Regions from separate parts of the Enterococcus sp. AZ103 genome, predicted to be linked through region 2. Evidence: predicted binding sites of a transcription regulator. Region 2 holds the regulator's gene; the other holds the start of a gene.
The links. The regulator CtsR, encoded in region 2, represses protease genes until heat stress. The targets are predictions, from matches to a motif close to TTGGTCAAAAAAGGTCAAANA.
Positions count from the first base shown of each region.

Region 1: a site for CtsR is predicted at 5,293-5,313, ahead of clpP (ATP-dependent Clp endopeptidase proteolytic subunit ClpP). Genes of this name have one in related genera too.

Region 1 covers NZ_JBIOSI010000001.1:2,789,411-2,796,762, forward strand. The annotation lists gene glnA (type I glutamate--ammonia ligase) at 1-721, opposite strand, end outside; gene ID741_RS13920 (MerR family transcriptional regulator) at 764-1,147, opposite strand; gene ID741_RS13925 (aminotransferase class I/II-fold pyridoxal phosphate-dependent enzyme) at 1,279-2,529, opposite strand; gene hflX (GTPase HflX) at 2,516-3,760, opposite strand; gene miaA (tRNA (adenosine(37)-N6)-dimethylallyltransferase MiaA) at 3,763-4,683, opposite strand; gene ID741_RS13940 (hypothetical protein) at 4,691-5,206, opposite strand; gene clpP (ATP-dependent Clp endopeptidase proteolytic subunit ClpP) at 5,400-5,993, shown strand; gene ID741_RS13950 (TraX family protein) at 6,031-6,801, opposite strand; gene ID741_RS13955 (DNA/RNA non-specific endonuclease) at 6,893-7,352, opposite strand, start outside.
Region 2 covers NZ_JBIOSI010000001.1:772,851-780,202, forward strand. The annotation lists gene ID741_RS03875 (biotin--[acetyl-CoA-carboxylase] ligase) at 2-958, shown strand; gene ID741_RS03880 (hypothetical protein) at 988-2,652, opposite strand; gene ID741_RS03885 (ATP-dependent Clp protease ATP-binding subunit) at 2,770-5,265, opposite strand; gene ID741_RS03890 (CtsR family transcriptional regulator) at 5,271-5,738, opposite strand; tRNA gene ID741_RS03895 (tRNA-Pro) at 5,874-5,947, opposite strand; tRNA gene ID741_RS03900 (tRNA-Arg) at 5,967-6,040, opposite strand; tRNA gene ID741_RS03905 (tRNA-Leu) at 6,058-6,143, opposite strand; tRNA gene ID741_RS03910 (tRNA-Gly) at 6,167-6,238, opposite strand; tRNA gene ID741_RS03915 (tRNA-Thr) at 6,266-6,338, opposite strand; tRNA gene ID741_RS03920 (tRNA-Leu) at 6,350-6,431, opposite strand; tRNA gene ID741_RS03925 (tRNA-Lys) at 6,441-6,513, opposite strand; tRNA gene ID741_RS03930 (tRNA-Val) at 6,517-6,589, opposite strand; rRNA gene rrf (5S ribosomal RNA) at 6,606-6,721, opposite strand; rRNA gene ID741_RS03940 (23S ribosomal RNA) at 6,804-7,352, opposite strand, start outside.

The DNA.
Region 1 (7,352 bases), 2.0 Mb from region 2:
TTCCGTATAAAGGTTTTGGCATAAAGGTTGCATGCAAACCGTGTTTACGAGCAATTGTTTTAACTACTAATTTGAAAGTCTGAATGTCGTCACATGCTTCAATCGCATCAGCGTATTTAAAATCAATTTCGTGTTGACCTGGTGCCACTTCATGGTGAGAAGCTTCCACTTCAAATCCTAAATGTTCTAATTCTAAAACAATATCCCGACGGCAGTTTTCACCAAGGTCAGTAGGAGCAAAATCAAAATAGCCACCTTTGTCATTTAAGTCTAATGTCGGATCGCCATTTTCATCAACTTTAAATAAGAAAAATTCTGGCTCTGGTCCTAAGTTAAATGCAGTGAAACCATAATCTTTCATCTTAGATAAGGCACGTTTTAAGTTTCCACGAGGATCCCCTGGAAATGGATTGCCATCTGGACTATAGATATCACAGATTAAACGAGCTACTTTGCCATGATCGCTTTCCCAAGGGAAGATCATCCAAGTTGTCAAATCTGGGTATAAGTACATATCGCTTTCTTCGATTCGAACAAAACCTTCGATAGATGAACCATCAAACATCATTTTGTTACTTAATACTTTTTCTAATTGACTCACAGGAACCTCGACATTTTTAATTGTTCCCATAATGTCTGTAAACATTAAACGTAAAAATCGAACATTTTCTTCTTCAACGATTCGTTTGATATCTTCAACAGTTAAATCTCTTTTTGGCATAGTATCCCTTCCTTGCACTTCATTTTTTTATTTCCACAATCACTACAGCCGTGGACCTTGTGATTGGTATGGATGTTGTTGTTGGTTTAAACCACTTTGGGTCATCATTTCATCATAAAAAATTCGGCGAACATCTTTATCAGTTAACGGTGGTTTATCTTTAGCAGCTTTGGCTTCATCTTGACGCATTTGATAAACTCGTTTAATCCCTGCCATATTTAATCCGTCTGATAGATAATCTTTAATCTCTAGTAACACATCAATGTCGTTTAAAGAATACATCCTACGGTTCCCATCGCTACGTTCAGGATGAATCAGTTCTTGTTCTTCGTAATATCTAATTTGTCGCGCCGTTAAATCAGTTAGTTTCATAACTGTACCAATTGGAAAAACAGCTAAAGATCTACGTAATTCCTTTTCCCGCATGACTTATCCTCCTTGCCTCTTGATGTTGAAAATAGAATACCAAAGCGTTAGACCGGTTGTCAACCCAAAATGTTAGATTTCCTTACATTAAAAATAAATTGTTCGGAAATGAGGGATTTTTAATTTAACTATTACCGGTAAAAAACTTCATTAATTGCATTGGAAACAGCGATTTTAACATGTTCAAAGGTCAAGCCACCTTGTAAATATAAGGAATAAGGTTCTCGCAATGGACCATCAGCACTTAACTCAATGCTGGCACCCTGAATAAAAGTTCCAGCCGCCATTATTATGTCATCTTCGTAACCAGCCATGTATGAAGGAATAGGCGCAACATACGCATCAATTGGTGAGAATTTTTGTATCGCTTGCGCAAAAGCAACCATCTTTTCCTTATCTCTAAAGTCAATGAGCTGAATTAGATCGGTGCGAGGTTCATACCATTTAGGTGCAGAATTCAAATCATGTTCAGCTAAAATTGCAGCCGAATAAATTGCACCGCTAATAGCTTGGCTGACTACATGAGGGGCCAAAAAGAATCCGTATAACATATCATAGACATTTCCCAGCATGGCTCCACCTTCAGCACCTACTCCTGGAGTTGTTAGGCGGATAGCAGCTTTTTCTACCAAATCTTCTCGCCCAACAATATAGCCACCCGTTTTTGCAATGCCGCCACCTGGATTTTTAATCAAGGAGCCAGCTATTATATCCGCACCTACTTCAGTCGGTTCAGTTAGCTCAGCAAATTCACCATAACAATTATCGACAAAAATAAACACTTGTGGTGCGATCTGTCTAATGAAATCACACATTTCTTTGATTTTTTCAATCGTAAAAGAAGCGCGCATAGCATACCCGCGAGATCTTTGAATAGCAACAATCTTAGTACTTTCAGTTAATTTATTTTTTATTCCTGTAAAATCAACTGATCCATCTGGTAATAAATCAACTGCATCATAGCCAATATTATATTCTTTAAAAGAGCCTACGCCATTACCAGTTTCACCTAACACTTCCAACAAAGTATCGTAAGGAGTCCCTGTAATATATAAAAGTCCATCTCCAGGGCGTAGATTTCCATACAAAGCTGTTGCAATTGCATGGGTACCAGAAACAATTTGTGGACGAACTAAAGCAGCCTCTGCACCAAAAACTTGGGCATAGACTGCTTCTAATACATCGCGACCTAAATCATCGTTACCATAACCAGTTGAAGGTAAAAAATGGGTCTCTGAAACCCGTTGTTCACGAAAAGCTGTTAAAACTTTTTGCTGATTTGTTAAAGCAATATCTTTTACTTCTTTTAGGCGAAGTTCAATTTGTTGGTCCACTTGTTCAATCTTATTTTTTAATTCATCTGGAAAATTATTCTGCCACATTGTCACCCATTCTCCTTATCCATTGAGAATTTTCTTTCGCAAAACCACGAATTTGATAGGTTTCACTAGACTCGTCAAAGTCTTCCGCTAAAACCAATGTTTCTCGTTTAATTGTGCTTAATAATTGTCCCTCACTAGCTGAAATACTTAGCAAATATGGGCTCAAAATTTCCATTATTTCTTTTCTAATACTTTCTGACAGCTGTTCTTTTCCTTTAGAGGATTTAGCTGAAATAAGTGTATTAGGAAATAGGGTTGGTGCAAATTGAATCGGATTGATTTTATCGGCTTTATTGTAAACAGTCAGTGTGGAAATATCTTCCATCTCCAACTCTTTCAACAAATCTAAAACCGTCTGTTCTTGCTGCTGACGGTCCTCAGCACTAGCATCCACCACATGTAATAATAAATCCATTCCACGGCTTTCTTCTAAAGTTGAATGAAAGGCATCCACTAATTGTGTTGGTAAATCTTGAATGAATCCAACAGTATCAGTTACCGTTGTTTGCATTCCTTGCGGTAATGACCAACGTTTAGTCAAAGGATCTAAAGTGGCAAATAATTGATCTTGTGAATAAGTATCAGCGCTCGTAAGTAAATTAAAGATCGTTGATTTACCGGCATTAGTATAACCTATTAAACCAATTTGAAAGACAGTTGAATCGTTTCTTTTTTGACGAGAACGTTCACGATGGGCTTCCACTTCTTTTAAATCTTTTTTAATAGCAGAAATTCGTCGGCGAATATGTCGGCGATCTGTTTCCAATTTGGTTTCTCCAGGTCCACGAGTACCAATCCCACCACCTAAACGAGATAAACTTTGCCCTTGACCAGTTAATCGATGAAATAAATAATTTAATTGCGCCAACTCGACTTGCAATTTGCCTTCTTTTGAACGAGCTCTTTGGGCAAAAATATCTAATATTAATTGAATACGATCAATTACCGGCACACCTACAATACCTTCAATTGTCTCTGCTTGGCGAGGAGATAAAGCATGGTTAAAAATAACTAAATCAGCTTCATGAGCTTCTACTAATTGTTGCAGTTCAGCCATTTTTCCTTTACCGATAATTGTTTGGCGGTCTACTTTTTGACGTTTTTGGGTCAATGAATACACAATTTCACCATGGGCCGTTTTAGTTAATCCGGCCAATTCGTGCATGGATTCTAAAAAATTGGATGTTGTATCATCTGTTTCTACACCAACTAGAATTACGCGTTCTGACAATTCTATCCCTCCTTAAGCCATGTTGCCACAGCATTTTCTATATTTGTAATAGTTTCTGGTTGTTGCACCAAATCATACCAAACAACAGGCATTCGATTTCTAAACCAAGTCAACTGCCGCTTGGCATATCTTCTGGATTGCAACTTAATTTCTTCGGTTGCTTCAGTTAAAGATTGTTCTCCTCGAAAATATGGGAATAATTCTTTATAGCCTATTCCTTGAGCTGCTTGAACAGTAGGCGTAACAAAAAGTTTTTCGGCTTCATCCAATAACCCATCATTAATCATTTGATCCACCCGTTGATTGATCCGCTGATATAACAATTTTCTTTCTGTATTTAAGCCAATAATCATTGGATTATAAAGCAATTTAGGTGTTTTTTCTGGTGAAAAAATTGAACGTCCAGTTAATTCAAAAACTTCCAATGCTCGAATAACTTTTTTTTGATTATTAAAGTGGATTTTCTCTGCTGCTAATGGATCGAGCGCTTTTAACTGCCCCCAAAGTGCTGATTTGCCGTTTTTTTCAGCAAATATTTCATATTTTTTTCTTAACTGAGGATCATGGTCAGTTTCAGCTTTACCTAACTGATAATCCCATAACAAGGATTGAATATATAAGCCTGTACCACCTACTACGATTGGTAATTTTCCCGTAGCAGTAATATCCACAATTTTTTTTCGCGCTTCTTTTTGAAACTCTGCAACTGAGTAATTTTCATTTGGATCCTTAACATCAATTAAATAATGGGGAATTCTCTCTTTTTCTTTTTCAGTCACTTTGGCAGTACCAATATCTAGTGTTCGATAAACTTGCAAAGAGTCACCACTAATAATTTCACCGTTAAATTTTTTTGCTAAATCAATACTCAAACTGGTCTTACCAACCGCTGTTGGTCCAACTATAACTAATACTTTCTCCATTATATTCCTACTTTACATCAAAATAGCGTAACGGTTCTTTTGTTAAACGTGCTAATTGATTTTTCTTTTCCTGCGTAATTGAAAGTAATTCATCAGCAAAAGATTCCATCAATACTCGTCCACCCTTGTATGCGTAACCTCCCAAACGAACGGTTTCTTCAGGTGAAATAACCATTTTACGATGGGAAATATTTTTAAAAAACTCTTCCACTAGATATGTCGGTAAATAAAAATTATTTTGTGCGGCAAAAGATTGCAAATAAATATAATCATCAATTGCTATATAAGTATCATCAAATGCATTGAAACTAACGTAATTTTCCATCATTAAGCTACGTTTACTCAAAATTTCATTGATTTTTTTATTTAATAAATTCATTACTTCAATTTCTTTTACTCGGTGTTCAAGTTCTCGTTTCCGATAAGTTTGTCTTTCTTGATATTTAAAAAAGAAAAAAACTGTCACGCCAACAATCGCAGCACCAATCAAAACACCGATTAACCCAATAAGTCCAGTACTCATTTTTCACCCTCTTTTCCTGTCTTTTATATTACCATATTTCCGAAATAAAAAGGATGGTTGAAGAAAGTCAAAATAATCGTCCAAAACATTTGACCAATGTTGACCAATCGATTATACTATGTTTTAGAATTTAGCAATTACACTTGAAGTGTGCTAAAATAATTTTGAAAAAAGATTTGAGGAGGAATTTCCTATGAATTTAGTCCCTACAGTTATTGAACAATCATCTCGTGGCGAAAGAGCTTACGATATTTACTCTCGTCTATTAAAAGACCGGATTATTATGTTGAGTGGCGCGATTGATGATAACGTGGCAAACTCAGTGATTGCCCAATTACTATTTTTAGATGCACAAGACTCTGAAAAAGATATTTATATCTACATTAACTCTCCTGGTGGTAGTGTATCTGCCGGTTTAGCAATTTTTGACACAATGAACTTTGTAAAAGCCGATGTCCAAACAATCGTTTTAGGGATGGCTGCATCAATGGGTAGTTTCTTATTAACAGCTGGCCAAAAAGGGAAACGTTTTGCCTTACCGAATGCTGAAATCATGATTCACCAACCATTAGGTGGCGCCCAAGGTCAAGCAACTGAAATCGAAATTGCAGCAAAACATATCTTAAAAACTCGCGAACGCTTGAATAAAATTTTAGCTGAACGGACTGGTCAACCACTTGAAGTGATTGAAAAAGATACTGACCGTGACAACTATATGACAGCTGAAGAAGCAAAAGCATATGGTCTAATTGACGAAGTAATGGAAAATAGTTCAGCTTTAAGCTAAACAAAATGACTCCTGCAAATTTTTTGCAGGAGTTTTTTTATATAAACATATTTACTAAATAAATCACCCATAGATGCAATGGATAAAAAACGTAAAAGAAATATTTAGATGTTTTGGTTTGATAACCGCCTCTTTTTCCATTGTATAAATAAATCAATGGTAATACCGTCACCATCATAAACTCATTATCAAACGTCAAATATTGATACAAACTCTCCCCAGTATTCATCTGCCAAAAAATAACAATACTCCACGCAAACAAAACAAAACAAATAGCAAAAACTCCTAAATAAAGAATTTTCGAATTTTGCTTCAAGTGGCTAAAGTAAAAAATTAAGCTAATTGGCAATAAATAAAGACCACCTTCACTGAACAAAATTGGCAGTAATAAAAATCCCGCTACTACTAAATATTTACCATTCTCTCGACTTAAATCAACTGCCCATATCAAAGCGAACAATAATGCCAATGTTAGAAAAATATTATTTGGTCCAATTAATTGCAACACACTAAAACCACCAGTGAAATGATCGGTATAATTGTCAGCCAAAAAATTAATTAAACTATTCCCTAAAAGCATTATCCCCGCGCCTAAGCTTAATCGCCTCAAATATTTTTTTCGACTATGAGTATAAAAAAATCCTTCAATCAATAAAAAAACAAATAATGGTGCTACAAATCGACCCAACCAAGATACCCACAAAGGCCACCCTAAACTTGCACCAAAATAAGTATTGATATGATCGATTACCATAAAAACAATTGCTATAATTTTTAATTGATAACTAGATAAACCTTTTTTTAACATTTCATCTCCCCGCTTTCAATTCTTATCTTAGCAAAGAAAAACTTTATAAAAATGGGACGTTAGTCTGAAATGCTGCGAACAAAATTGTCACTTAGCTCGCTTTAGAATAACCAGTGGTATAATCAATCGTTACACCATCTTGCACATTGTAAATAAAAACATTATACGAAACATTTGAATCCTCAATACTTTGAGCTTCCATCTGGACCCCACGAGCAACCAATTCATCGTCTTTAAAATAAGGTGATACACGATAACGTACATGATGTTTTGTTTCACGAATATAATCGCCAACCTCTTCCTCATACTTAGTCATACCCGGGTGATTGAAACGAGCCGTTCCAGTCATCAAGTTTTTCCAGTTATTATTTTCGCCACTTAATTGAAAAGCAACCAGATGACAACGATTATATAAAGGTTGATCATCATAAAATTTTTGATGCCAGCCAGTTGGCTTAACGTTTAAACTTTCTCTTTCTTCTGTTGGCATCAACTCTTGACTTAACATTCCATTTGCTGGTCCTACGCGATTGAGATCATCTAAATCAGAA
Region 2 (7,352 bases):
TGTGTCAACCAAAGAAATCGTATTACAACGCTTAAAGACCGCTGATCATGTCTTATCTGGCGAAACATTAGCCAAAGAAATTGGTGTTTCCCGTACAGCCATCTGGAAAGCAATCAAAGAACTGGAAAAAAAAGGCTATCTAATCCAACATACTGCTAATGGCTATCGCTATCAGCCTTCTGATATTTTAGAGCAAAAAGAAATCCAGCAAGGCTTAGACAACCGAGTGGCTGTAAAAGTATTGGCGACTTCTACTTCTACTATGAAAGACGCTCAGCTCTCTGTCTTAGAAGGCACGCCGACTCCTTTACTTGTCATAGCAGACATGCAAGAAGCACCTCGTGGACGCTTCAATCGTCCCTTTTTCGCAAAAGAAAAAGCTGGTATCTATATGAGCATGTTATTAGAACCAAAAGAACGATTAGCTGAGTTACCACAATATACAGTGCTAATGGCAGCTGCAGTTGCTGAAGCCATCGATGCATTAACGCAACAAGACAGCCAAATCAAATGGGTCAACGATATTTATCTAAACGGTAGAAAAATCGTCGGTATCTTATCTGAAGCGATGACTGATGTGGAGACAAATTCACTCAAATACATCATTATCGGCATGGGCATTAATTTTTCGATTCCCCAAAATAGTTTTCCAACAGAACTTCAAGACAAAGCGAGCTCAATTTTTCCTGATGGCCAGCCAACAATTACCCGCAATCAATTAATCATTGAAATTTGGCAACGTTTCTTCAAACTATTAGCGGCCGACCCCGATGAATACTTAGAAACTTATCGTAAAAAATCTTTTGTCTTAGGAAAAAAAGTCAGCTTCATTCGTCAAAAAGAAACTCATTACGGCACAGCTATTGCCATTACTAATACCGGCGAACTAGTGGTGGATGTCGATGGTGAACAAATGACCTTGTCTTCTGGAGAAATTAGTTTAAGCAGCATCCAATAAAAAAAGCAAATCCTCGTTGGATTTGCTTTTTATTTTCTAAATTTTTGGAAGCGACGAACTTCTCGCAAACTAAAGATCAAACAACCGAACCAACTCACCACACTCACCGCAAAACTCAAATAAATATACCACGGTACCAAATATTTCACTGTCAATTGATTTTTTCCAACCTTTTCAGTTACTGTCGGACTACCAATTTCTGATAAATCCGTATATTTTAATGGTTGGCCGTTTTGACTTAATTGCGTGCGGCGATAGACAATTACCGGCAAACGAGCCATGCCAGCTGTTTTACTCTCCCAAGTGACCGTCAATTCACCATTTTTAGCGGTTTTTTCAAAATTCTTATCGTTTAAAATTATTTGTTCTCCATATAATTGGTAACTATTTTTCTGATCGCTGTCATAGGTTGGCAAATAGTCTGGACTAGATTTTTGCATATCTTCTAAAGCCAGCTGTAAATCTTTACTGTAAAAATCCTTTTTGGTTTCCTCAACGTTTTTCATCCGATAAGTATGAGGTTTATTTAAAGAAATATTATCCCATCGAGCCAAGCGCAAATTAATTGTTGAAATCGATCCGAGGACACTCAGCAAACAAATGACTGCCATCACTCCATGCCACCAGCGTTTGAACATCAATTGCTCCAACATACTAGCTGCAAAAAATAAGAACAACATCGTAAAAGGCTCAAAGAAACGGAACGGAAATTGAATCAAAGACACAAAAGGTACATGATGCTGGACTAAAAAAGTCCACGGAATCAAACTAGTCGACAACAATAAAAAGAACAAGCTCGTGCCTAGCAACTGTTTGGTAAAGCCTTGAATTTTTTTATGGGTCACAATAAAGATCAGTAGCATCACAATTACTAAAGGTACTAGTATTTGCGGATAATCCAACCAATAACTTCCTTTTAAATTAATTGCCTTGTCACTCATATGATAATTAACAAACGGAAACTGCAAATGATTACCTAAATTCATCATTAATAGACTAGCCCAGACATTGACTGTTAATAATACATACAGCCCGATTGCTTTTACAAGTTGCCATAGTGTTTTTTTAATATCTGACTTTATTAAATAGCTAATGAAAAAAGGTATATAAATCCAACCTAACATAATAGCCGACAACATATGAATCTGGGTCAATACAGCTACGCTCAAAGCTACTTTTACTACTGGAAAACGATGGCGCATACTCATATCGACAATCGGCAACAAACATAAAGGCATCAAGCTAGTTCCCCAACTAGTAAAGCCTTGATTAATCGTCCAATATAAAACCGTATAAGTAGTCATAAAAATAATTGCTGTCAATGTCGCCAAAGGTCGTTTAACTTTTCCATAACGTAATAAGCCATACATAGAGAAACCTGAAACTAAATATAAAATAAAATTCGACAGGATTTGATAGCGAAACCAAGTCCCTGCCGCTAAAACTAATAATCCTTGAAAATAAGCAAATATTGGTCCATAAACCGCATTAACCACTCGAGCAGACTGCTGAAAACCATATAATGAAATAAACGGCGAAAAATTATGATGCTTTATCTGCATCGCAGTCTCATAAAAACGATTGTAATGAAAAAGCGCGTCCGCCCCTAATACCATATTTTGACTAATAAAATGCGGCATAATAAATAAAATTGCTACCAACACAATAATCCCTGGATAAATTGCACGTTTCATTTACTCAACTCCTCCGCCTTATTGTACCGAAGTTAGCATTTTTTGAACAATAAAATGATAGATTTGAGAAAAAATTAAAAAAAACAAGACTGTCTTCTGACAGTCTCGTTCTCGTCATTATACTTTAGCTGGAACTTTTTCTTCAGTAGCATTTTTTACCGTCAAAGTAATCTTTCCTTTGCTGGCACCAATAGTCACTGAATCACCTAATTGAATTAAGCCCGACAATAAAGCTTCAGCCAGACGGTCTTCGACTTCTTTTTGTAGTGCCCGACGAATTGGTCTTGCGCCATATTCCGGATCAAAACCAACTTTTCCAATCACATCGATTGCTGCCGGTGTAATTTTAACTTTGATTTCGTGCTCGGTCATCCGCTCAACAATTGACTGGCTCATGATTTTCACGATTTCATGAATTTGATCTTGATTAAGGGATTGGAATACTAGTGTTTCATCAATTCGGTTTAAGAATTCTGGACGATAAGTCCGTTTCAATTCTTCAAAAATACGTTTTTCCATGCTGACATGATCTTGCATAATATCTTTAGCTCCAAAGCCGACACTCTTTTCTTCGCGGACTTCTCTGGCGCCGATATTTGATGTCATAATTAAAATTGTATTTCTAAAGTCTACTCGCCGACCCTTTGCATCGGTTAAGTAGCCATCATCTAAAACTTGTAATAAGATATTGAAAACATCTGGATGGGCTTTTTCAACTTCATCTAGCAAAATGACAGCATAAGGTTTTTGACGGATTTTTTCAGTTAGCTGACCACCTTCGTCATAACCAACATATCCTGGCGGTGAACCAATCAACCGACTCGTACTGAATTTTTCCATATATTCAGACATATCTACTCGAATCAATGATTCTTCAGAACCAAACATCGCTTCTGCTAATGCTTTCGCCAATTCTGTTTTACCCACACCAGTTGGACCTAAGAACATAAATGAGCCAATTGGTCGGTTTGGATCTTTCAGACCACTCCGAGCCCGACGAATTGCCCGCGAAATAGCTTTAACGGCATCTTCTTGTCCTACCACACGTTTATGCAATACATTTTCTAAATCCAATAACCGTTGACTTTCTTTTTTCTCTAATTGTTGCAATGGCACACCGGTCCACTGAGAAACCACTGCAGCGACATCTTCTTCTGTTACTTCATTCGCATAGCCTTTTTCTTGTTTGGCTTCTTTTAAAGCTTCTGCTTCAACAGCCTGTGCCATTTGCTTTTCTTTCAAACGTAGACGAGCAGCTGATTCAAAGTCTTGGTTTTGAATCGCTTTTTCTTTTTCTGCTGATAAGTTTTCTAATTCTTGTTTCAATTCTACCAATTCAGATTCTTCATCTGTCGTATCTAAGCGGACTTTCGCACCACTTTCATCCATTAAGTCAATGGCTTTATCTGGTAGTTGACGAGAATTAATATAACGAACTGATAAAGATACCGCCGCATGTAATGCTTCGTCAGTAATCTTAATCCCATGATGTTCTTCATAACGTGGGCGTAAGCCTTTTAAGATTTCTTCTGCTTCTTCAGGAGTTGGTTCTTCCACCTGTACCCGGGCAAAACGACGTTCCAATGCAGAATCTTTTTCAATATATTTTTGATACTCATCTAAAGTCGTGGCACCAATTGTTTGCAATTCACCACGAGCCAAAGCTGGTTTCAAAATATTTGAAGCATCGATCGCACCTTCTGCACCACCGGCACCAATTAAAGTATGCAGTTCATCAATAAATAAAATAATTTGGCCATCGTTATAGATTTCATCAATCACTTTTTTCAAACGATCCTCAAATTCACCACGATACTTTGTACCCGCTACTAATGCGCCCATATCTAACATCATTAGACGTTTTCCACGCATGTCTTCTGGCACATCATCCGTAATTATTCGTTGAGCTAAGCCTTCTACAATGGCTGTCTTACCAACACCGGGTTCACCCACTAAAACTGGATTATTTTTAGTTCGGCGACTTAAAATTTGAACAACACGACGAACTTCACTATCGCGACCTACCACTGGATCTAAACGTTTTTCCCGAGCTAGTTTGGTCATATCACGGGCCAAACTATCAAGCGTTGGCGTCCCTTGTGAATTGGTTGTCGCTTGTTTCGCCGGTTTTCTACGATTGTTTTGACCATTGCTACCAGTCATCGATTCGTTGACGCCCATTTTACGTAATAGCAATTGACGCATCTTAGGTAAGCTTAATCCAAGATTGACTAAAATATGAGAAGCCAAAATCTCATCATCCCGCAGTAAGCCCAATAAAATATGTTCAGTTCCAACCAATTTAGCATTGAAACGTTTGGCTTCATCATCAGCAAAAATCAAAATTTGTTTTGCTCGCGGTGAATAAGGTAAATAACTACCTTCTGCATAATTGGTCACTGAACCATAACCAGTCATATTTTCAATTTCTTCACGAATATCTGCTTCTGTAGAATTCATTTGACGCAAGGTTTTTCCGGCAATTCCCTGTTGTTCAATAACTAAAGCCAATAATAAATGCTCTGAACCAACTGAACGATGTTTAAAATACTTCGCTTCTTGTTGGGCAATCGTCAAGACTGCTTTCGCTCTTTCAGTATATAATTGATCCATCTATTTCACTCCTTTTTTTCATAACTCAAACGTTCTAAAAATCCATGTAATACACGTGCCCGTAATCTATTTTCAATTTGACTAATTCCCAATGTGTTTTTCGACAATGCACTCAGCATTAAATTTCCTTCATTTTCCGTCACAATTTTCTCTTCAAATAATTTTTGAATAATTCCAAAAGCATTTGCTTCCGAAATTTCCGTTCCAAAAGAATTCATTAACTGTTCTAAGAAATAGTGTTGATCGGAAATCTGCACTTTGCTAATCCGAATATAACCACCGCCACCCCGCTTACTTTCAACAATATATCCTCTTTGAAAGGTAAAACGAGTATTGATCACGTAATTAATTTGGGAAGGTACGCAATTAAACAATTGAGCCATTTCCGCTCGCCTGATTTCAATTATTTCATGGTCTTCTAAGATACCCTTCAAATATGCTTCGATTGAATCTGAGGTATTTCGACTCACTATTATCCTCTCCCATTATCTATTTCTGTTGACTATTTCTGACCTTAATTATAACGAATTTAGCATGTGAAAGAAAGAGTAATAGCTTATCTGTTTAAAAATGAGTAAAAAAAATAGAAGGTTTTCACCTTCTAAGAATCGGGAAGACAGGATTCGAACCTGCGACCCCTTGGTCCCAAACCAAGTGCTCTACCAAGCTGAGCTACTTCCCGTAAAAATAAAAAAAGACTACGCGCCCAAGAGGAGTCGAACCCCTAACCTTTTGATCCGTAGTCAAACACTCTATCCAGTTGAGCTATGGGCGCATCATTATTCGTACTAATGCCGAGGACCGGAATCGAACCGGTACGGTGATCACTCACCGCAGGATTTTAAGTCCTGTGCGTCTGCCAGTTCCGCCACCCCGGCATGTCCCTGGTCTTTTCAGAGAAAGCGGAAAACGGGGTTCGAACCCGCGACCCCCACCTTGGCAAGGTGGTGCTCTACCACTGAGCTATTTCCGCAAACTTTCGTTGCTTTTCTTAAAAAAGTGCCGGCTAAAGGACTTGAACCCTCGACCCTCTGATTACAAATCAGATGCTCTACCAACTGAGCTAAGCCGGCGTTTTATTTAATGCGGGTGAAGGGACTTGAACCCCCACGCCCGAAGGCGCTAGATCCTAAATCTAGTGCGTCTGCCAATTCCGCCACACCCGCATATCTTTATGAGCCGTACAGGGCTCGAACCTGTGACCCTCTGATTAAAAGTCAGATGCTCTACCAACTGAGCTAACGGCTCATATGGAGGTTAACGGGTTCGAACCGCTGACCCTCTGCTTGTAAGGCAGATGCTCTCCCAGCTGAGCTAAACCTCCATAAATCAAAAAATTCGCGTGGCGACGTCCTACTCTCACAAGGGGCAACCCCTCACTACGATCGGCGCTAAAAAGCTTAACTTCTGTGTTCGACATGGGAACAGGTGTATCCTTCTTGCTATCGCCACCACACTATTTAATTGAGTAAACTTCGCTCACTCAAAACTGGATCAAAAAACATTCCTTACTTTAAAACTACCAAGTCCATTTTGTTTTGGTTAAGTCCTCGATCGATTAGTATCAGTCCGCTCCGTACATCACTGCACTTCCACTTCTGACCTATCTACCTGATCTTCTCTCAGGGATCTTACTTTCTTTAAGAAATGGGAAATCTCATCTTGAGGTGGGCTTCACACTTAGATGCTTTCAGCGTTTATCCCTTCCCTACATAGCTACCCAGCGATGCCTTTGGCAAGACAACTGGTACACCAGCGGTAAGTCCATCCCGGTCCTCTCGTACTAAGGACAGATCCTCTCAAATTTCCAACGCCCGCGACGGATAGGGACCGAACTGTCTCACGACGTTCTGAACCCAGCTCGCGTGCCGCTTTAATGGGCGAACAGCCCAACCCTTGGGACCGACTACAGCCCCAGGATGCGACGAGCCGACATCGAGGTGCCAAACCTCCCCGTCGATGTGGACTCTTGGGGGAGATAAGCCTGTTATCCCCAGGGTAGCTTTTATCCGTTGAGCGATGGCCCTTCCATGCGGAACCACCGGATCACTAAGCCCGACTTTCGTCCCTGCTCGACTTGTAGGTCT